DNA from 3 places in the Cribrihabitans neustonicus genome. Region 3 is predicted to be linked to each of the others. Evidence: riboswitches for the same ligand, from Rfam matches in the RefSeq annotation. Region 3 holds a riboswitch; each other region holds the start of a gene.

Region 1 (6,960 bases), on a different contig from region 3:
TCTTGCCAGTAGATTTATGTATCTGCCGGAACGACACGCGGGCACCGCTCTTGGTGGCCGAGTAGATCTCGACGGGGATAGAGACCAGAGACAGCCGGAGCTGGCCTTTCCAAACAGCGCGCGGAGCCATGGGAATTCCTCGGTTCACTACAGGGACCAACGTTTGTCACGGCGCGGCGGTTCCGCCTTTGTGCCACGCATCCCGGCAAACCCATTCTCACGGGAGCCCCCGCGTCTCCGATAGCGTGCGGCTTTGGGACGGAAGCGCTTTCGGCCGCTTCCGGACCCCGGCCAGCGGCCAGCCAGTATCCCGGTATTGCCGCCCTGCTGGCCGGGGCGGCCGGGCGGCCTAGGTTTCTTCTAGACCGCCGCCGCGCCGCCCGCGGCCCTGCCGCTCATTTATCCCGGCCCGGAGCTCATGCCAGAATACCGCCGCTGCCATCTTCTTCCCGGCCGTCTTTGCCGCCCGCGGGACCTGGCCGGAGGCAGTGCCGGACTTACGCTCGGCGCCCCCGCACTGGATGACCCGGCCCCGGTGCAGCTTCTGGACAGTTTTTGCGGCACCCTGCGCGAAAGCGGCCGCTTGCTTTTGCAGAGCGGCGGACGGCTCTGCCTGTTCGGCCCGCGCGGCAGGCTCAGCCAGCCCGGGGCCGGCGGGCTGGTCAGCGGATTGCCCGGCGGCCCGGTGCAGCGCGTGCTCAAAAAGCTCTGCCCGCTGCGCCGCCTGCTCCCCGTGGCCGAAGGCCGGCTCACCCGGTTCTGGTTCCGCCCTGCCCGCAGGGACAAGCCGCGCGGGGAGCTTATGGTCTTTGGGCTCGAAACACCGCTCGGCACTGCCAGCCTCATTTGCAGCAAGCTTTCGGGCGGCAAAACCCTGCGCGCGCTGGAGCGCCATCTCGAAGCGCTGGGCGCAGCGCCTGGAGAACCTGCCGCGCTTTATGCGCTGCTGGCTCCAGAGCAGCCGCACGGCCATGCCAAGCCGATGCTGCGGCTCATGCCGGATCTGCCCGCCCGCCAGGCGGCGGGCCAGATCTTCGCTGCGCACCTGGCAGCCGCGCGGCAGAATGAGCTGGGCATCATCTCCGATCTCGACACCGAGTTCCTGCACGATTACCGCATCGCCCTGCGCCGCAGCCGGGCGCTGCTCTCCGGGATGAAGGGTGTTCTGGGCGCCGGTGCCGCCGTCCGCCTGCGACGCGATCTATCGGCACTGATGAGCAGGACAGGCCGTCTGCGCGACCTCGATGTCTTCCTTCTGGAACAGGACCGCATCCGCGCGCGCCTGCCCGCAGCGCTGCACCCTGCACTCGCGGCTCTCTTTGCCGCGATCAGCGCAGAGCGCGCCGCCTGCCAGCAAACCGTGGCGCGCCACCTCTGCGGCGCGTCCTACCACTGGCACATGGCCGGGCTGACCGCGGAAGCCGCCTGTGCCTCTGCCACCGCCCGGCTTCAGGATCCCGGCGCGGCGCAGCCCATCGGCCCGCTGGCCCGGAAGCTGATCCGGAAACGCCACGCCAAGCTCTGCGGCCAGGCCAGGCAGATCACCGATCGAAGCCCCGATGAAGACATCCACGCGCTGCGCATCGGCTGCAAGAAGCTGCGCTACCAGCTGGAGCTGTTTGCGCCGCTGTTTCCGGAAGAGGCGCTGGCCCAGGCGTTGAAGCCCTTGCGGCGCCTGCAGAACCGTCTCGGCCGCTTCAACGACTGTGCCCAGCAGGAGACCGTGCTTTTGGAATTCGCCGCCCGCGGATTTGCCGCCCCCGGCGGTGATCCCAACCCGGCCGGGGTCAAGGCGGCCCTGGCCGCTGGCGCTTTGGTTGCACTGCTGCACCAGGAGCAGCGGGCCACGCGCGCCCGGCTCGGCAAGCGCCTCAAGGCCTTTGCCAGCCCGGCCGCGCAGGCCCGGTTTCAGGCCCTCTGCAGGAGGGGTTGAGCCGCTAGCCTCCGCTGCGCCGCAGCAGGTAGATATCCATGATCCAGCCATGCTCGGCGCGGGCCCTTGCGCGGGTCTGGACGATCTGCTCCGCGACTTCGGCCAGACGCCCGGCAATGGAGATCTCGTTTGCCATCCCGGCATAGGCGCTCCACCAGATCTCCACGCCCTCGGGCGCAACCGCGCGGAAGGAGCATTCACCGTCCAGCATCACCACCAGCGTATCGGCGCTGTCCGGCCAGCCTTCCTCGCGCAGCCGCCGCCCGGTGGTGATGGTGAAGGGCGCGCCAATCTCGTTCAGCGGCACCGCATGTGCCGCCGTCAGCGCCTGGATCGAGGTGATGCCGGGGATCACCGCAAGCCGCAGATCCGCCCGCGCCCGGAGCCGTTCGGCGATCCGCATGGTGCTGTCATAAAGCGCCGGGTCGCCCCAGACCAGGAACCCCGCTTTGCCGCCGCCGGGCAGGGCTTCGATGAGCGCCCGCCACCAGATATCCGCGATGGCGTCATGCCAGTCATCCACCCGCTGGCGGTAATCGCGGGTTGCCTCATCGCGCCGGGGCAGGGCGAATTCCACGATCCGCGGGCCGCCCCCCGTGATCGCCTGCGCGCAGATCTCCTTGCGCAGCCCGGCGAGGTCATCCTTGCCCGCGCCCTTGGTGGGGATCAGGATCACGTCCTGCGCATTCAGCGCCGCAACCGCTTGCAGCGTCATGTGCTGGGGGTTGCCGGTGCCGATGCCGATCAGGGTGAGGTCAATCATGCCAGGGCCTTCATCTTCGATGCGCGGCTTACCAAAGACGGCGCCGCGCGCTGTTGTCCGCAAGCCTGCCGTCTGCAAGCCTGCGCTTCACTCACAAACCTTCGCCATCTGACTGCACGGTGACGCTGGCCGTGACCGGCTCGCCCTTCACCGTCAGCGGGCTGTGGCTGTTGCTGTTGAGCGAAACCGTCACCTCGGCGCTGCCCGCGGGCAGGGAGGGGATATGCAGCCACTCGCCGTACAGCCGGGCGACCTTCTCGCCGTTCACATAGACATGCGCATGGCCCTCTCCGGCTGCATCCGCGGCAGAGGCATTCTGCGGTGCAAAGCGGAAGTTCTCCGTCGTGGCCTGCAGGTTCCAGCCGGACATCGGGTCCTTCATCACTTCGAGCGCCACCCGGGGCGCATCGCCGCCCGCGGGCAGGTCGGTGGCGGTGCCATGGGCATGGCCGGCGATCTCCGCCTGGCCGCCGCCGTGATGCGCCGGGCCGCCATGGTCGTGGCCGTCGAAGGTGACGCCATTGCCGGCCGCAGTCACGAAGCCCGCGCCGCCGCCAAAGACCAGCCCGATGGCAAAAAGAGCAAGAGAGCGGGACATTTTCTCATCCTCATCAATAGAACGCCCCCGCCGGTCTGCGGCCAGCGGGGGCGGAAAGTGCTGCGGATCAGGCCGCGGCCGCTTCGCGCTTGCCTTCCGCCTGCCAGAAATGGCCGGCGAATGTGCCCAAGAGCACCCAGGCCGCCATGCCGACGCCGAAGGCGCGGGCGGCAAACAGCGCGCCGATCTCGGTCGGCACCGGACCGGAGAAGCTTTCCGGCTCCGGCGCGCCTGCCACATGGGGGGCCAGCAGCAGCACGGCAGCGATCAGATAGGCGGTAAGCCCGCCGCCAAAGGCAATGAGCCACATGGCAACACCGGCCGCGGCGACGGTCAGCGTCCACCAGACCTGGCGCAGTCCCACGTCCGCAGCCGCCACCCCCGGCACCTCGGGCGCCAGCGACAGGCCGGGCGCAAAGTGGAAGGTGATGAAGCCCGCCAGACCCCACAGAAGGCCGCTGCGGGCGGTGACGGCATGGCCCTGGCGCTCGGCCAGCGACATCAGCGCCACCATCACCAGCGCATAGCCGGTGTAAGTCAGCATGGTGAAGATGATGCTGAGCCCGTCGCGCATCAGGTCAGCGCCCGGCAGCTCGGGATGCGCCGAGATGGCCGCGCCCCCGAAATGCACCAGCTCACCGGATTCATAGAGTTCGGCATGCAGCAGCACCGGCTGCACGAAAACGAGCTGCAGCAGGGCGGTAATCAACCCTGCTGCAGCACCAGCGAAAAGGCCGCTGGTCAGAATACGGCTGAACATGGCCTTAGTGGCAGGGGAAGCCGGTGGCGTGGCGCACGTCATGCGCGGCGTCATGCAGGGCGGAGGCCTGCACGTGGCCGGTCAGCGTGATGATGCCCAGGCCCAGAACCACGGCAAACAGGGCCGGGATCAGGCTGGTGCCGGCGGCGGATGCCTTAAGCGTTTTCGTCGTCATGTCTTGTCCTCCTTGCCGTCACACCCGACGGCACAAGTGTTCCGTTGCGCTACGGCCGGTCTCCTGACTCGCGGGTCGCTGCTGCCGTCCACCTTCCCGGCTTGCGCCAGTGGCATTGGACGGCCGCTCGCCGCTCACAGTCGCGGGGGCGGTTGAGGCTGCGGCGCCGCGATTTGGTCCGCCGTTCCTCATTCCCGTTTCAGTCCTGGCGCTTGGCACCACTGGACACCGTATCAGTTTGTTTTGCCCGCCGCGCACCGCTCTGGTCAAGGCTGAAACCGTCCTGTTGCGCATGCTTCGCGGCAGGGCCCCGGAAAATGGAGATTCTCCGGCCAAAATTCCGGGCCGGAATCTTTCCCGCCCGCGGCAGACGGCGGCTCAGCATCCGTGCGCCGGGATGCGGGCCAGCGCCTTGAACCGCAGGGCTCCCAGCGGGCGGGCATCGGCGAAATCGCCATCGAGGCTCCCGGCATACAACCTCAGGAAGGTCATCAGGTCCGGCAGGTCGGCGGCGCTGATTCCTCCGAACAGATAGGCGGTCTTGCCGCTTTGCCGCACCGCCAGCGTCTGCGGGCGGCGGCAGCCGGACATGCAATCGGCCTCAGCCAGATCCGCCGCCAGCCCTGCCTCCTGCAAGGCAGCCGCCAGCTGCGGCAGCAGCTCCGGAGCGGCATCGCGGCAGGTGCGGCAGAGGGTGATGGCGGGGCGGCTCATGCGTTCGGTGATGCGTGGTCTGGTGCGGCGGGCAGCTCGCTGTCCGCCAAGGGCCCGTAGAGGATCAGCACCGGCGCGCTGGTCTCCATCTTGCGCAGGACCTGCGGCAGCTCGCCCACCGTGTGGCAATAGAGCGACTGCGCAGGCGTCGAGACCCCCAGCGCCACCAGCGCATGGGTTTCCGGCGGCAGCCCCGCCTGCATCAGCTTTTCCGCCAGCGCCGCAAAGGTGCGCTTGCCCATGTAGACCACGGTGGTCGCCTCGGGATCCGCGAGGGCTGCGAGGTTCAGGTTCTCCGGCAGCCCGCCGGTCACGTCATGGCCGGTGATGAACTGCAGCCGCCGCGCCGTCATCCGCCGGGTGAGCGGGATGTTCGCTGCTGCCGCCGCCGCCGAGGCCGCGGTGACGCCGGGCACGATCTCAAAACCGATGCCGGCTGCGCGCAGCGCGGTGATTTCCTCTTCCAGCCGCCCGAAGACACCCGAGTCTCCGGACTTCAGCCGCACCACATGCGCGCCGGAAGAGGCGTATTCCACCAAGAGCTGGCTTACGTGGTCCTGCTTGGGCGAGGGGCGGCCTGCGCGCTTGCCGACGCCGACCAGATCGGCGTCAGCGCGGGCGTGGGACAGGATCGGCCCCGACGACAGGTCGTCGAACAGCACCGCATCCGCCGCCTCTAGCCGCTTCACCGCCTTGATGGTCAGCAGTTCAGGGTCGCCGGGGCCGGAGGAGACGAAACTCACGAAACCGCTCATGCGCGCTCTCCGGTGATCAGGTGGAAGAAAGTGCCGGTGACATGCCCCTTGACCGATCCGGTCTCGGGCACCGGGTTTCCGTCGGCGTCCATCACCCGGGCCAAGGGCGCGTCGGGCTCGTCCAGGATGGTGGAATAGTGGAATTCATGCCCGCGCAGGGCGCAGCCCGCGGCAAAGCCCGGCATCCCCGCCTCCAGAACGGCGCGGCGGTAGCCAAGGTGGAACTTGCGCTTTTCGTAAGACGTCACCAGTCCCAGCAGCCCGGCCATCCGGTGCCGGTTGCCCTGCTTGTCGATCAGCGCCTCGCCAAGCGCCATGTAGCCGCCGCATTCGCCATGCACCGGCCGTGTCTCAGCGTGCTTGCGCAGGCCCGCGCGGAAGGTGTCTGCCGCGGCCAGCGCTGGCCCATGCAGCTCAGGATAGCCGCCGGGCAGCCAGACCAGATCGGCGTCCGGGGCCGGGGCCTCGTCCGCCAGCGGTGAGAACGGCAGGATCTCCGCCCCGGCCGCGCGCCAGCCTTCCAGCAGGTGCGGATAGGTGAAGGAAAACGCCGCATCGCGCGCCAGCGCAATCCGCTGCGCGGGCGGTTCGGGGAGCGTGGCTGGGCCGGGCGCCGCGCCCGCCAGGGCGGCCGACTTGATGGCCTCCAGGTCCACATGCTCCCGCAGGAACGCCGCATAACCCGCGATGGCCGCTTCCAGATCGGGATGCTCCACCGCCTGAATGAGGCCCAGATGCCGCTCCGGCAGGGTGAGGTCGCCGCGGCGGGGGAGGGAGCCCAGCACCCTGATGCCCGCCTTCTCCATGCCAAGCCGCGTCAGCCGCTCATGCCGGGGGCTGGCGACCCGGTTCAGGATCACACCTGCAAAGGGCAGTTCCGGATCATAGGCCCGGAACCCCAGCGCCGTGGCCGCCGCCGACTGCGCCTGCCCGCCCACATCGACCACCAGCACCACCGGCCAGCCCATGCGCTTTGCGGTCTCCGCCGAAGACCCGAACCCGGATTGGCCGCGCGTCGCCACGCCGTCGTAGAGCCCCATCGAGCCCTCGCCGATGCAGATCTCCGCCCCCGCCGCCTGGCCCGCCACCGCGTCGAGCAGCGCGCCGTCCATTGCCCAGGTGTCGAGGTTGAAGGACGCCCGCCCCGCCGCCGCCAGATGGAAGGCCGGGTCGATGTAGTCTGGCCCGCTCTTGAACGGCTGCACGGTGAGCCCGTCCTCGGCCAGCGCCCGCAGGAGGCCCAGCATCACGGTGGTCTTGCC
Region 2 (6,960 bases), on a different contig from region 3:
CAAGTGCCGGGAAATCCCATCCGCTGCCCCTCCGCCTTTGTCCTGCCTGCCGCAGTAGTTGACATCTTTCCCATGCCGGAAACAATCCGGTTTATTCGCCCGGCCCCCGCCCCTATCAAGGGTGGAAACCAGGCAGGCCGAGGCGGATGTCCCGAAAAAATGGCTAAGATTGCGTATATCCTTCTGTGCCACAAGGATCCGGCCGCAATCGAGCAGCAGGCGAGGCAGCTGACGAGGGCGGGCGACCTTGTGGCGATCCATTTCGACGGCCGCGCGCCCCGGGCTGACTACCGGACGCTGCGCGCAGCACTGGAGGGCAACCAGCGCGTCACCTTCGCGCCGCGGCGCATCCGCTGCGGCTGGGGCGAGTGGTCGCTGGTCGAGGCAACGCTGCTGACGCTGGAGGCCGCTGCCGAGGCTTTCCCCGGCGCGAGCCACTTTTACCTGCTGTCGGGCGACTGCATGGCGATCAAGACCGCCGAATACGCCCACCGGCTGCTGGATGCGCGCGACTGCGACTTCATCGAGAGCGTTGATTTCTTCGAAAGCGGCTGGATCAAGACCGGCATGCGGGAGGACCGGCTGATCTACCGCCATGTCTTTAACGAGCGCAGGAACAAGCGCCTGTTTTACGCCAGCCACGCGCTGCAGAAGCGGCTGGGCGTGAAGCGGCGCATTCCCGAAGGCCTGCAGATGCAGATCGGCAGCCAATGGTGGTGCCTCCGGCGGCGCACGGTGGAGCGGATCTTCGATTTCCTGAAACAGCGCCCGGACATCACCCGTTTCTTCCGCAGCACCTGGATCCCGGACGAAACCTTCTTCCAGACGCTTGTGCGCCACCTGGTGGCGGAAGAAGAGATCGAGAGCCGTACGCTGACTTTCCTGATGTTCAGCGACTACGGGATGCCGGTCACCTTCTACAATGATCACTACAACCTGCTGCTCAGCCAGGATTTCCTCTTTGCGCGCAAAATCAGCCCCGACGCGCAGGATCTGAAGGCGCGGCTGGGGGCGCTTTACGCGGCGGAGGGAGTGGAGTTCCCGGTCTCGAACGAGGGGCGGGCGCTGTATGACTTCCTGGTGCAGCTCGGCCGCCGCGGGCGCCGGTTTGCGCCGCGGTTCTGGGAGGCGGAAAGCACGCTTGGCCATGACCGCGAGCTTCTCCTGGTGATCTGCAAGAAGTGGCATGTAGCCAAACGCCTGCTGGCGCTGTTGCGAGATGCGGCGGAGACACCCGCCGTGGAGTACCTTTTCGACGAGGAGGACACGCCGCTGCCCAGCCTGGGCGGTATCGAAGGGGCGCTGGAAAAGCGTACCCGGCACCGGCGGGCGCTGCTGCGGATGCTGTTCGACTACTTCGGAGAGCGGCGCCTTATCCTATGCCTCGACCCGTCCGGCATGGAGCTTATGCGGGATTTCACTTCGGACCGGGCCAAGGTGCGGCTCCTGCATATTGAGTGCCGTTTTTCGGATGAGTACCTGAAGGGCCATGCCCGCCGGGTCGGGCTGGCCGGCGCGCAGACCCCGGCGGCAGCGCTGGAGCGCCTCTTGCCCGCGATCCGCAACGATATCCTGCATGAGGCGGCGCAGATCGAGGAGGCGGGGTTTGCCAGTCTCTACCGCTTGAGCGAAGGCGGCAGTCCGGAGGAGAATGCGAGCCAGCTCGCCGCTTTCCTGGGCCTGCCCCAGGAGCGGGCGGCGGCCATCGTTCAGGCGCCCGGACTGTTTGAGGACTGAACAGGACCGCACGAGGATAACCCAGGACCCGGAGGCCCTGGGTGCTTTCAGGCGCGGCTCAGATCTCCACCTCGACCTGGCCGATCGGGTTGGAGCAGCAGGCGAGGATGTAACCGGCGTCGATGTCCTCTTCCGAGATGCCGCCGTTGTGCACCATGTGCACGTCGCCCGCGGTCTTCTTCACCTTGCAGGTGCCGCAAATGCCGAAGGTGCAGCCCGAGGGGATGTTGAGACCGGAAGCCTTGGCCACTGCCAGCACCGTATCGGTTTCGGCGCAAGCGGCAGTGACCCCGGAGGCGGCGAAGCGGATTACGGCCGGGGCCGTGTCGGCGGGCACCACATCGTCGATCTCGGGCGCGTCGGCTTCGGTCTCCACCGGGGCGCCAAAGCTTTCCTGGTGGTAGTTCTCCATGTCGAAGCCGAGGCCGTTCAGCATGTCGCGCACCGCCTGCATGAAGGCATCCGGGCCGCAGCAGTAGACCTCGCGCTCCAGGTAGTCCTGGGCCATCAGGCCGAGCATGATCTGGTTGAGCTGGCCGCGGTAGCCGGTCCAGACCTGGTAGGGGTCGTCCTCCTCCACCACGAAATGAAGCTTGATGCCCGGCACCCGCGCCGCCATGCCTTCAAGCTGGCGGCGGGCGATGATCTCGCTCGGGCGCTTGGCGCAGTTTATGAAGCAGACGTCGGGCGACTGGCCGCGGTCGAACAGGTACTGGGTCATCGACAGGCTGGGCGTGATGCCGGAGCCTGCGGAGATGAACAGGAACTTGCCGTTCGGCCGCTTCGGCAGGGTGAAGAGACCCGCGGGTCCGGAGGCCTTGAGCCGCATCCCCGGACGCAGGTGGTCGAGCATCCAGCGGGTGCCGATACTGTCCGCCTGCGCCTTCACCGTGACCGAGATCGACAAGGGCCGCGAGGGCGAGGAGCTGATCGTGTAGGTGCGCCAGACGGTGCCTTCGGGCACCGGCAGCTCCAGCGTGAGGAACTGGCCGGGCTGGTACTTGAACCAGCAGCCCGAGGGCGCGCGGAAGCTGAAGGTGGCGGTGTTGGGCGCCTCCGGCACGACGGTGACGCATTCCAGCATCTCGTCGTCCTTCCACGCCAGCGTTTCGTCCAGCGTCTCGAAATTCGCAAGCAGTCCCATGCGCTTACTCCGCCGCGATCAGGTTGCGCCCGGTCAGCGCGCGCATGAGCTGCGCACCGTACCAGTTGGTGAACTGGATGACGCCGCTTTCCTGGCTCGGCGAGTACGGGCCGGGCTCGTAGGCGGGCGAGTTGATGCCGCGCTGGTTGTCCTCGACCACGATGCGGTCCTCGTCGTTGGTGGCGGTCCAGACCTCGGTCAGGCGCTTGAGGTCATAGTCCTGCCCCTCCACCGCGTCCTTGTGGACCAGCCACTTGGTAGCGACTTCGGTCTCGGTCGGGCTGATCGGGGTCACGCGGAACACGATGGAGTGATCCGGCAGGAAGTGGTTCCAGGTGGTCGGGTAGTGGAACTTCAGCAGCGTGCCCGCATCCGCGAAGGGCACCCGGCCGAGCGGCTTGGCGACCGCGGCCTTGCCGTCCATCGTGTAGCTCTCGGCGCCTTCGTTCAGCGGCATCCGCGCCAGGCGGTACTGGCCGCGGGCGTCGATCTGGAACTGCGCCGGGCAGCCCGCGCCCTCGATCCGGTCGAAATGCTTCTGCAGGTGCGGCGGGGTCTCGCCGCCTTCGACGCCGGTGACGGAAGGATCCTCGGGGAAGGTGCGGCAGAGCGCAGGGTGGTTGCCGCCGCAGTGGTAGCACTCGCGGTTGTTCTCCCAGACCAGCTTCCAGTTGCCGTTCTCGACGATGGTGCTTTCATGCGCGATCTTCGCGTTCGTGAGGTCATGCGGCGTCAGGTAGGGGCGCGCAAGTTCCGCGAAGGTGTCGAAATCGGGGGCCTGATCGGCGAGGCAGATGTAGATCAGCCCGGCAAGGTCGCGGCAGTGGACCGGTTTCAGCCCGTGTTTGGAGGCGTCGAAATCCGGACCCATGTCGCGCGCCCAGAGGAGCTTGCCGTCAAGCTCGTAGGTCCACTGGTGGTAGGGGCAGACCAGCTTGGGCGAACTGCCCTTCTTCGCCTTGCAGACCACCGAGCCGCGGTGGCGGCAGGCGTTGTGGAAGGCACGCACCTCTCCATCGCTGCCGCGCACGATGATGACGTTGTAGCTGCCGACCTGGTGGGTGACGTAATTCCCGGGCTTCGGGATTTCGCAGGCGGGGATGGCAAACAGCCACTCACGGTAGAAGATCTGGCGCAGGTCCAGATCGAAAACGCCCGGATCAGTATAAAACGCCTGTTCGAGGGAATAATTCTGCTGCCGCGCCATCAGCTTGGCCAGGATTTCGCTGTCCTGAAGCATCTGCATCTCTCCTGAAGCCGCATCCCCGCGGCCCTGTTGGCTGGGTGCGGGCATGAGCCGGGAGAGGCCGCTGGCACGCGCCCGCAACCGCCCTGCCGCTGCCCGCGGTTGACGTTTCCTGGCAAGGCTGGTTTCCGGACTTGCCCGGGGCCGCCTGCGGCGGGCATGGCACCTTCCCGAAGCGCGCGCCTCAGTGGTGATCTGCCATGCCTTGCCCGGGTTCACCGTTGCGGGGGCAGTGCCGGAATTTCACCAGCTTCCCAATTCTCCGCCCCGAAGGACGGCACCTTGCTGCGGCGGAAATTGCCCTCTTTCCACGGTCTTGACGGCGACAAATCCGACCGGCCGAAACCGGAAAAAGACATAGGGGTTCTGCGTCCCGGAGCCGGTTCAGGCGGCGGGATATCAAACCGGCACTCTGCCCTCTGTTTGCGGCAAGGCCCTGAGGACCCGCCGCTTTCCAGCGCGGCGCCCTCCGAATCGCTGCCCAGGCTAAAGGCCAGCTGCACGCCTGCACACAGACACGCTTTCCGGGTATACTTGGCGGCACGAGGCGGCAGGGGTTGAGGGAGTTTCAGATGACGACTGGCCATGTTTTCATTGCAACCAGCCTGGACGGATACGTGGCCCGGCAGGACCATTCGCTCGATTGGCTGACCCGGCAGCCAGGCACGAGCGACGAGGAAAGCGGCTTTGCCGCCTTCATGGACAGCGTCGACGGCCTTGTCATGGGGACGGGGTCTTTCCGCAACGTGCTCGGGTTCGGACAGTGGCCCTATTCAAAGCCCGTGATCGTCCTGAGCAGCAGCCTGACCAGCGGGGACGTTCCCGGGCACCTGCAGGACAAGGTCCGGCTGAGCCGCGCGTCTCCCGCCGGCCTCATGCAAGAGCTGCAGCAGGAAGGCTGGAGACGCGCCTACATTGATGGCGGCAGACTGGTGCAATCGTTCCTGCGCCAAGAGCTGATCGCCGATCTCACCATCACCACGGTACCGGTGCTGATTGGCAGCGGCATTCCGTTGTTCGGGCCTCTCGACAGCGACATCGGGCTGGAGCTGATGGCTTCGCGCCGGCTTGGCACCGGAATGGTCCAGAACACCTACCGGATCGTGTGACTGCGCGGCCGCCCCGTGGGACGGCCGCCCGTGGTCACTTCGACTTCCAGCTGTCCAGCCAGCGCCTGAACCGGCCGCCGCGTTCGGAGATCGCATCGCCCGCGGCGTAGAAGCTGTCCTCCACCTGCTCCACCATCGGGTCGATCCGGGCGCGGCGGAAGCGGCGCCAGCGCACGTAAATGGCCCAGAACAGCGCTGCCAGCAGTACCAGGATGATAATCGTGGGCCAGTTGGTGGGCTTGTCGTCAGGCCCGGCCACCGTCTTGATCGAGACCGCGTTGGGAAAGGCCGACAGGAACTCGTTGCGCCAGCCGTAATGCATCACCGCCACCCACTCGGGGTTGGCCTTGGTGGAGATCGCATCATTGGCATCGGTATAAAGGTTCGCGGTGTCGAACTTGAAATAGGGCGGCCAGTTCCAACCGGTGTCTTCGTTACGGTAGACGATGGCGCGGCCGTTGGGGCGCACCGCCTGGATGAACTGCACATCGCGGTTCTGCAGCTCGGCCGACTGATCGTCCGGTGTCGACCAGAAGATCCGGGTCCAGTCGTTAAGCTCCTGACGTTCCTCGTAAGTGTTGACGATGCGCACCACGTCATATTGCGGCAGCGTGTAATGCAGGAAGGCGCCGATCACCAGCCAGACCAGGATCAGGACGCCCCATTTGATGTATCGCATCGGCAGCACCTCACATGAAGTTAATGACGTAGACCAGGAGCGCGATCGCCCCCAGCGGAATGATGTAGACCAGCAGGATCAGACGGCGCCGGAACGAGCGGTCGTATTGTTTCAGCCCCCGCTGGATGAAGGCCGCGCGGTCGCCGGTCAAGCCCTTGTGTTTCCAGTGGCGCTTGAGCTTGGCGCGCCGCACCTCGCGCGAGTAGAGCGAGACGGCAGCATAGACCACCGTGAGCCCGACCGCGAGGAGCAGCACCAGCCGCAGGAAGCCGAACATTCAGCGCCCCCGCCCGCGTCTTACCGCGCCCCAGGGGCCGACCCGCTCCACCAGCCGCTCGGACCGGACGCTCTGGCCGCGCGGGCCCCAGGGCAGCGCCGGGGTCTTGCCCTCCATGTCTGGCTCGTGGCCAAAAAGCGCAGCCCGGGCGCCCGCCTTGTCGACGGCGTATTCACGGGCGAGGAACTCTGCCGCGTAAGTCTTCTTGGCCTCGGGCCAAGTGCTGTAGAGACGGTAGAAAGCCTGTTTGTGGCAGATGAAGAGCTGGCGGAAGTCGCGCGGGGCGAGCTCAGCCAGCAGCATGTTCACCAGCTCCGCCTCGGGCGTGTCACTCGCGCGCAGGGCATAGAAGAACGCCGGATGGCTCGGGCGCATGCTGGGGCGCGGGCCGCCGTCCTCGGCCCAGCGCAGAAGCGCCGCGAGCCCTTCGTATTCCGCGGGCAGGTCCTGCGCATGGCGCGCCACGAGCCGCCGCAAGCCGCTGCGCGGCAGGTCGGAAAGGTCCACGCCCTGCTCCGCCAAGGCGCTCACCGCGATGAAGTCCATCTTCTGCCGCGAGACCGCCGCCCCGTCGATGCCGCGGGCCTGCGCCACTGGCTCGGCCAGGCCATTAAGCTTGAGGAACTCGGCGATCTGCTGGCGGTCGTCGAGCGTGAAGACATGTTTCAGCGGCAGCTTGCCCTCGGGCCGCTCGGCGCTGGCGATCATCGCCGGGTGCGCCAGCCCCGGAAACAGGTAGAGCCCGCCGAAATGCGCGGTCCAGAAGTT
Region 3 (6,960 bases):
AGCCCGGCCGACATCTCCAGCCAGTCAAGCAGCTGCGCGCCGCTGACCAGCACCACCCGCAGCTCGTTCGGAAAGACCTGGAGGTCGGCGATGTTGCGCATCGACAGCCCGCCCGCGGCGATGTCGGTATAGGAGTGCGGGCCGGAGCGGCCACCGAACTTGCCGGGGGCGGCCGCGGAGAGGAGCGGCAGCCCGTCCGCCTCGGTGCCGCGCAGGAGCGGGCGCAGCACCGCCGCCTGGGCGCTGGCGGCCAGCTGCAGGCTGCGGTCGGGGGCGAAGAAGGTGAAATAGGAATGGATCGCCACCGCGCTGGCACCGGCGGGCTGCGCCATCTGCGCCCGGGTGCGGGTATGGTCCGCGGCAAGGGCTTGCACCAGGCCGGGCGCCTCGGGCGCCAGCGGCTCGGCCTGGCCGCCTGCGCCTTGGCGCGCGACGGGACGCAGCTCCGCCTCCGCCCCTTGCAGCTGCCAGCGGCCGTCCGCATACCGCAGGAGCAGGTCGATCAGCCCCAGGTGCGAGCCATGCGCGCCCGGCATCACCACCGGCTTGCCATAGGGCTCATCTCCGGGCCTATCCGGGTCCGGCAATGTCAGGTGGGTATGGCCTGCGACGATGGCGTCGATCGCGGCGATTTCCGTCAGCGGGCCTAGCGCGTTTTCAGAATCATCCTCGCCGCCGGGGCAGCCCGCGCCGGTATGGGCCAGCGCCAGCACCAGATCGCAGCCGTCGCGCTTCAGCCGGTCTGCCCCGGCCTGCGCGGCTGCGACGATGCCCTCGGCCGTGAGCCGGCCCTTCAGCACTTCGGCCGCCCAGGCCAGCGTTTGCGGCGGCAGCACCGAGAGCACACCGATCCGCACAGGCGGCAGACCGGGATGCGCGGGCAGCGCCTTTTCCAGCACCGTGGCCGGCACGAAGGGCAGCCGTTCGGCCGGGTCGGTCGCAGTGAGATTGGAACAGACGGCCGGGCACGGCATTGCTCTAAGCGCGGATGCCAGCGGCTCCAGCCCGGCGTCGAAATCGTGGTTGCCGAGACCGATCACGTCATAGTCCAGAACCGTGAACGCGCGGGCCAAAGGGTGCGCACGGCCGCGCCCCAGCGCGGTATCGCCCAGTGGCGCCCCATTCAGCGCATCGCCGTTGTCAGCAAGGAGACATGCGCCGCCGCGCGCTGCCGCTTCGGCCCGCGCCTCTGCCACCAGGCTTGCCACGCGCGACAGGCCGATGGCGGGATCGGGCCGGTCCGCGTAATAGTCCCAGCTCAGCAGGTGGCAATGCAAATCCGTCGTCGCCAGCACCCGCAGCAGACCGGCCTGTCCTGCCCCAGTGTTGTCCGCCTGTTTCACCATCGTCCGATTGCAGTCAGCACGGTCCGTCCTGTCCACTTCTGCCCGGCGCTTTGCGCGCTCCGTTACCTGCCGGCGCTGTGCCGCGCCTTGCTTTCCGCTCCCATTTGGATCAGCGAATGCGGCAATTGCAAACCCGCCGTCGCGGCCGCGTTAACTTTTTTCCGCGGGCTAAACTGGCAACTGACCCGCAGCGGCTGCATATCAACGAAAATCAGCATAAAAACGTGTGCCGGCCTGTGGCTCTGCGGCGACACGCGGCGGCGCGCTGGCCGCGGCTTCTGGCCTTTGCCGCGGGCTGCAGGCAGGGTTGCCGTTCTGACCCGCGGGCCGCGGCCCGGGCGGAGCGGAGCAACTGGCGGGAGCGGCGATGAAACGCGCGGAACTGGTGACTTTCGGCGGCGGCGGCTTGCAGCGTGACGCGCATCTGCGCGGCGATGCGGCAGCGCTGAAGGCGGCCTGGCAGCACCCTGATGCCGCGGTGCTGCCGCTGTGGCGCGGCCAGCCGCTGATCTGCCCGCCCGCTCCCGGCGGCGGCAGCGCTGCGCTGGCCTGGGTCTCTCCCATCCACCCCTTGGCAGAGGCCGCCCGCGAAGAGGCCCTGTTTCTCGGCCGCACGCCCGGCGGCGCGCCCCGCTTTGCCTGCACGCTGAGCGGCTGGCAGCCGGAAGTGACCGCGGAGAATACCCCCGGCAGCTTCGGCCCGCAGCACCCGGAACTGCCGCAGGGCCAGGTTTTTGCCGACCTGCGCCAGGTGATGGCGCTGCTGCCTGCGCTCGACGCTGAGATCGCGGCCGCCGCCAAGGCGCTTCTGTCCTGGCACCGCAGCCACCGCTTCTGCGCCGCTTGCGGCGCGCCCAGCCAGGTGGCGCAGGCAGGCTGGCAGCGGCTCTGCCCGGTCTGCGAAACCCCGCATTTCCCGCGCACCGATCCGGTGGTGATCATGCTCATCACCCATGGCGATGACGTGTTGGTCGGGCGGTCGCCCGGCTGGCCCGAAGGCGTCTATTCGCTTCTGGCGGGCTTTGTCGAGCCGGGCGAGACCCTGGAGGCCGCGGTACGGCGGGAGACATACGAGGAATGCGGCGTGGAGGTCGGCGCGGTGCGCTACCTGTCGAGCCAGCCCTGGCCTTTCCCGATGTCGCTGATGTTCGGCTGCGCGGGCGAGGCGCTGGGACAGGCTATCACCCTCGACCGCAATGAAATCGAGGATGCGCGCTGGGTTTCGCGGCAGGAGATGATGCAGGTGCATGCGGGATTCCACCCGGATATGAAGCCCGCCCGGGAAGGTGCAATTGCGCATTTCCTGATCAAGAACTGGCTTGCGGATACGCTGGACTAGCGCGCATAGTCGGACCAAGCGGCAGAACGCAGGCAGATTTCAGTCAGATTTCGGGCGGGCAACCATGAAATTCCACAGCAAAGCAGATATTGATGCGCCGATCGCGAGGGTCTTCGAGGCACTCGCCGATTTCGAGCACCTGGAACGGGCTGCGGTCCGCCGCGGCCTCGAGGTTCACCGCACCGGCGACATCGCCGCTCCCGGTGAGGGGCTGGCGTGGGATCTGCGCTTCGAGTTCCGCGGCAAGCCGCGCGACATCCGCCTGGTGCTGAAGGACTATTCGCCGGTGACCGGTCTGGAGCTGCAGGGCAGTGGCAGCGGTGTCGATGGCATCATGCGGGTTGCACTCGCCGCCCTGTCGCCGCGCAGCACCCGGATGGCGGTGGATTTGGAACTGTCCGCCAGCACCCTGCCCGGCCGGCTGATGCTGCAATCGCTGAAACTCGCGCGGAGCAAGCTGAAAAGCCGGTTCAAGCAGCGCCTCAGGGACTATGCCGCGCTGACCGAAGAGCGTCTGAAACGCACCGCTTAATTCGCGTCCTCCGAGCCGCCGCAGAGGAGGCTTGCGGGTGCGGTGGCGCCGCTTCAGCCGCCGGACAAGCCGGACAATCAGAGCGGCGCAACCAGCTCCGGCCAAAGCACCGCGTTGCGGCGGGCAAAGGCGCCAAGGTGGCCGACGGCCCTCAGCTTGTAATCGGAGGGCTTCAGCACCCGGCGGCGCTGCGGTACTCCGCCGAACACCTCGCCAAGGCGCCAGGCGCTGACCGGCGGGATCACGTCATCATCGCTCAGCGCAATCACGTCCACTGGCACGCCCGAACGCTCCCACCTGGGGCGCGGCAGGCTGTCCCCGGTTTCCGGCAGGTAGCTTCCCGGCGTGGTGCACCAGCGCCGCCACTGCCAGTAGACCCCGGCCGGCAGGTCGGCCCCGAACCCCACCGCGCGCCCGGGGAGGAACCCGGCCAGCCGCACCGCCACGGGCACATGCCCGAACCAGAAGGCCAGCGCCAGCGCGCGGTAGGGCCAGGGATGATCGTGGTGATGCACCAAGCCGCCCGCAACCACGATCATGCGGGCGACGTCCTCGAGGTCCTCCTGCAGGGGCATCAGCATCGCCCCCAGAGAATGACCGATCACCCACAGCGGCACGCCCGCATAGTGCCGCCGCATCTCGGCCCGGGCGGCGGGCTGATCCGCCAGCGCCCATTCGGCCATTGTCGCCTTGGACCGGCGCGGGTGGCCCTGCGCCGAGCCGGCAAAATCCCGGTAGTCATAGGTGAGGCAGGCCAGCTGCTGTTCCGCCGCCAGCCAGCGCGCGAAATGCCGGTAGAAACTCTGCGGCACGCCGGTGGCGCCGTTGAGCACCACCGCGGCCCGCGCAGACCCTTCGGGGCGGAACAGCCGCCCCGCCAGTTCCGCATTGCCCGAGGCAAACCGCACGGGCTCTTCCCGGATGGCGGCGCTCTTGGCTGATGTCCCGTCCAGCATGGCAAATCCCTCCCTAGACCAACTGGTCTATTTCCACCACTGGACCATTCGGTCTAGACCTGTCAAGCTTGCACCATGCGTGACGCAACGACACCCTTCCCCGCAAATGCCCCCGAACCCGTCCATTCTGCCAAGGATCCGGCAGGCGGTGCCCCCCAGCGCCCGACGCGCGAGCGGCTGATTCTCGCCGCCGCAGTCCTGTTCCGCGACAAGGGGTTCAGCGGCGTGGGTCTTTCCGAGGTGCTGGCCGCAGCGGAGGCGCCCAAGGGTTCGCTCTACCACCATTTCCCGAACGGCAAATCCGACCTGGCGGTGGCAGCTGCCACCTGGGCCTCGGACCAGATCATGCGGGTGATCGCGGAGTCCTTCGGACCAGCTGCCAGCTTCCACGAGGGCGCGGTGACGGTGTGCCACAAACTGGCCAAGCTGTTCGATACCTCCGGCAAATGGGCGGGCTGCCCGGTCTCGGCCACGCTGTTCGCAGGACCTGAGAACGCGGAGCTGCACCAGCACGCAGCGGAACTGTTCGAGAGCTGGATCGCCGAGACCGCCGCCCACGCCCGCCGCCTCGGGATCGCGGAGGCGGATGCGCGCGCGGTGGCAGAGAATTTCTACATCCTGCTGCAGGGCGGCTGGCAGCTCGCGCGGGTGCGCCGGTCATCAGACGTGATCCGCGCCCTGCCTGCGCAGCTGGCGCTGCCGCAAACAGCATTGATGCCCTCGCAGGTGCAGATAACGGATTGACGCGGCCGCCGCCGAACCGCTACCGCTTGGGGTGACGGTTTCCTTCGGCACAGAATCTGCTGCCGCGGGATGAAAAGGGAACACGGTGCGGCCCGGCTTTGCAGCCTGGCCAATGCCGCGACTGCCCCCGCAACTGTAAGCGGCGAGCAACCCCGAAGATCACCACTGGCCCGCGGCCCAGCCGCGCCGGGAAGGATCGGGGGCGCCTTGACCCGCAAGTCAGGAGACCTGCCGTCACACGTGAAACTCGAAACCGGCGGGGTGTCCGGGGCGGGTCCGGATGGCGGCGCCGCACACGGGCGCAGAACATTTGGAACCGGTTCCGGAAGCCGCCCCGCCAAGCGCGGAGGGCGCTGATGATCTGGACGGACAAAACACATTTCTACGCCGCAACAACATGCCGGCACCTGGGCAGGCCCTGTCCGGCAGCGGAGCAGATGGCGGCCAAGCTGGCCGAGGCGATGACAAGGGCCAAGCCGCTGACGCAGGCGGACTTTTCCATATCTGGCGGCAGCGAACTGGAGGGCTGCGCCAAGGGCTGCCTGGCGCGGTTCGAAGCCAGCCATGAGAGCATCCGGGTGTTCTGCGGCGCGGGGGAGGACGCGGATCCCGCAGAGCTCGGCCGCTACGCCAATGCGATGTTCCGGCAGGATGGCCGCGGCTTCAGCGCGGCGCAGGGCGGCAGCGCCCGCCCCTGCGCGCTGATCGAGGCGCTGCCCAAGACGGCAGAGGCACGGGACGCCGAGCGGATGATGGCATTCTGAGCGGAATGCCTGGGCATAAGGCCCGCGGCCCGGCTCCGTTCTAGCCGGGGTCCTGCTCTCCGGCCCAATACGGCGCGCAGGCCCAATCCATCTGGTCCTGCGTCTCCACCGCGCAAGGGCGCACCGCGCGCAGGCGGGCAAGAGCCTTTGCGGGCGGCTCGCCGCACTCCACCATCAGCCGCAGGACCGCCATGCCTGAGCGGCCGCAGCCGCCGCGGCAATGCACCAGCACCCGGCCGCCGCCCCGCAGCGCGTGGCGCGCAGAGGCGCTGGCGGCAGGCCATTTCACTGCAATTGCGGGCGGCGGCGCCTGGAAGTCGGGCACCGGCAGATGCACCCAGCGGCAGGCGAGGCTCTGGATATCGGCGCCAAGCAGCTTGGCGCCGACGCTGGCGTGCTCGGCCTCGGTGGTGAGCGAGATCACCAGCCCGGGCTGCCAGGCACCGATATCGGCCAGGTCGCCGTGGTAGTCGCCGCTGGCGCCGGGCAGCGGGCACAGCGCGAGCGTGCCCTGCGCGACGTGCAGCGCGTGGATCGCGAGCCCGGCGGCAGCCTCGGCCGCGGGCTGCGGTTCCGCTGCCCGGCGTTCCGTCTCCTGCTGCCCCGGCTCAGACCTGCCGGGAATCTCCCTGGCCATGACGCACCCCCGCTGCTGCCCGCCCCCCCGCAAACGAGGGGCCGCCGCAATCAGCCTAGCCGCGAAAGCGCTGCCCGCCCAAGCCTTTTGGCGCAGGCCCGGCCCGCGCCGCCCGTGGGCGCCCCCTTCCGCGGTGGACGAAGCCGCCGCGCTTCCTTACGTTGCCCGCAACGCGGCCCCGCCGCCTCTTCCGAATCCGGCACGAGACATCATGAGCGACACCCCCAGCACCGTCCCCGGCAGCCCCGGCGGCCCCGGCGGCCCCGGCGGCCCCGGCCAATCCCCCTATCAGGTCCTGGCCCGCAAGTACCGGCCCGAGACCTTTGCCGACCTGGTCGGCCAGGACGCAATGGTGCGCACGCTGAAGAACGCCTTTGCCGCCGACCGCATCGCCCAGGCCTTCATCATGACCGGCATCCGCGGCACCGGGAAGACCACCACGGCGCGGATCATCGCCAAGGGCATGAACTGCATCGGCGCGGACGGCCAGGGCGGCCCCACCACCGAACCTTGCGGCAAGTGCGAGCACTGCGTGGCGATCATGGAGGGCCGCCATGTCGACGTGATGGAGATGGACGCGGCCTCGCGCACGGGCGTGAACGACATCCGCGAGATCATCGATTCGGTGCAGTACCGCGCGGC

Evidence for each region. A riboswitch is a leader RNA that binds a small molecule or an ion and turns the genes downstream of it on or off. The one in region 3 is predicted to bind cobalamin.
Region 1: it holds a riboswitch for cobalamin, as region 3 does, so the genes downstream of both, ACOHWE_RS11980 (CbtB domain-containing protein) here and ACOHWE_RS14730 (hypothetical protein) in region 3, are expected to answer to the same signal.
Region 2: it holds a riboswitch for cobalamin, as region 3 does, so the genes downstream of both, ACOHWE_RS08005 (aromatic ring-hydroxylating oxygenase subunit alpha) here and ACOHWE_RS14730 (hypothetical protein) in region 3, are expected to answer to the same signal.

What each region holds. Positions count from the first base shown of each region.
Region 1 is NZ_JBMERQ010000004.1:121,679-128,638, reverse strand. It holds gene ku (non-homologous end joining protein Ku) at 1-130, opposite strand, end outside; gene ACOHWE_RS12000 (CHAD domain-containing protein) at 536-1,933, shown strand; gene cobF (precorrin-6A synthase (deacetylating)) at 1,938-2,696, opposite strand; gene ACOHWE_RS11990 (hypothetical protein) at 2,788-3,294, opposite strand; gene ACOHWE_RS11985 (CbtA family protein) at 3,362-4,054, opposite strand; gene ACOHWE_RS11980 (CbtB domain-containing protein) at 4,059-4,229, opposite strand; cobalamin riboswitch at 4,266-4,477, opposite strand; gene ACOHWE_RS11975 (DUF1636 family protein) at 4,608-4,943, opposite strand; gene cobA (uroporphyrinogen-III C-methyltransferase) at 4,940-5,698, opposite strand; gene ACOHWE_RS11965 (cobyrinic acid a,c-diamide synthase CobB) at 5,695-6,960, opposite strand, start outside.
Region 2 is NZ_JBMERQ010000002.1:608,885-615,844, reverse strand. It holds gene ACOHWE_RS08020 (sulfotransferase family protein) at 1-20, opposite strand, end outside; gene ACOHWE_RS08015 (DUF5928 domain-containing protein) at 160-1,737, shown strand; gene ACOHWE_RS08010 (FAD-binding oxidoreductase) at 1,796-2,881, opposite strand; gene ACOHWE_RS08005 (aromatic ring-hydroxylating oxygenase subunit alpha) at 2,886-4,121, opposite strand; cobalamin riboswitch at 4,230-4,427, opposite strand; gene ACOHWE_RS08000 (dihydrofolate reductase family protein) at 4,700-5,236, shown strand; gene ACOHWE_RS07995 (DUF1523 family protein) at 5,271-5,915, opposite strand; gene ACOHWE_RS07990 (hypothetical protein) at 5,926-6,192, opposite strand; gene ACOHWE_RS07985 (DUF6638 family protein) at 6,193-6,960, opposite strand, start outside.
Region 3 is NZ_JBMERQ010000007.1:44,513-51,472, forward strand. It holds gene ACOHWE_RS14700 (5'-nucleotidase C-terminal domain-containing protein) at 1-1,346, opposite strand, end outside; gene ACOHWE_RS14705 (hypothetical protein) at 1,409-1,564, opposite strand; gene nudC (NAD(+) diphosphatase) at 1,714-2,685, shown strand; gene ACOHWE_RS14715 (SRPBCC family protein) at 2,750-3,217, shown strand; gene ACOHWE_RS14720 (alpha/beta hydrolase family protein) at 3,295-4,173, opposite strand; gene ACOHWE_RS14725 (TetR/AcrR family transcriptional regulator) at 4,249-4,917, shown strand; cobalamin riboswitch at 4,936-5,167, shown strand; gene ACOHWE_RS14730 (hypothetical protein) at 5,274-5,681, shown strand; gene ACOHWE_RS14735 (protein-tyrosine phosphatase family protein) at 5,722-6,318, opposite strand; gene ACOHWE_RS14740 (DNA polymerase III subunit gamma/tau) at 6,530-6,960, shown strand, end outside.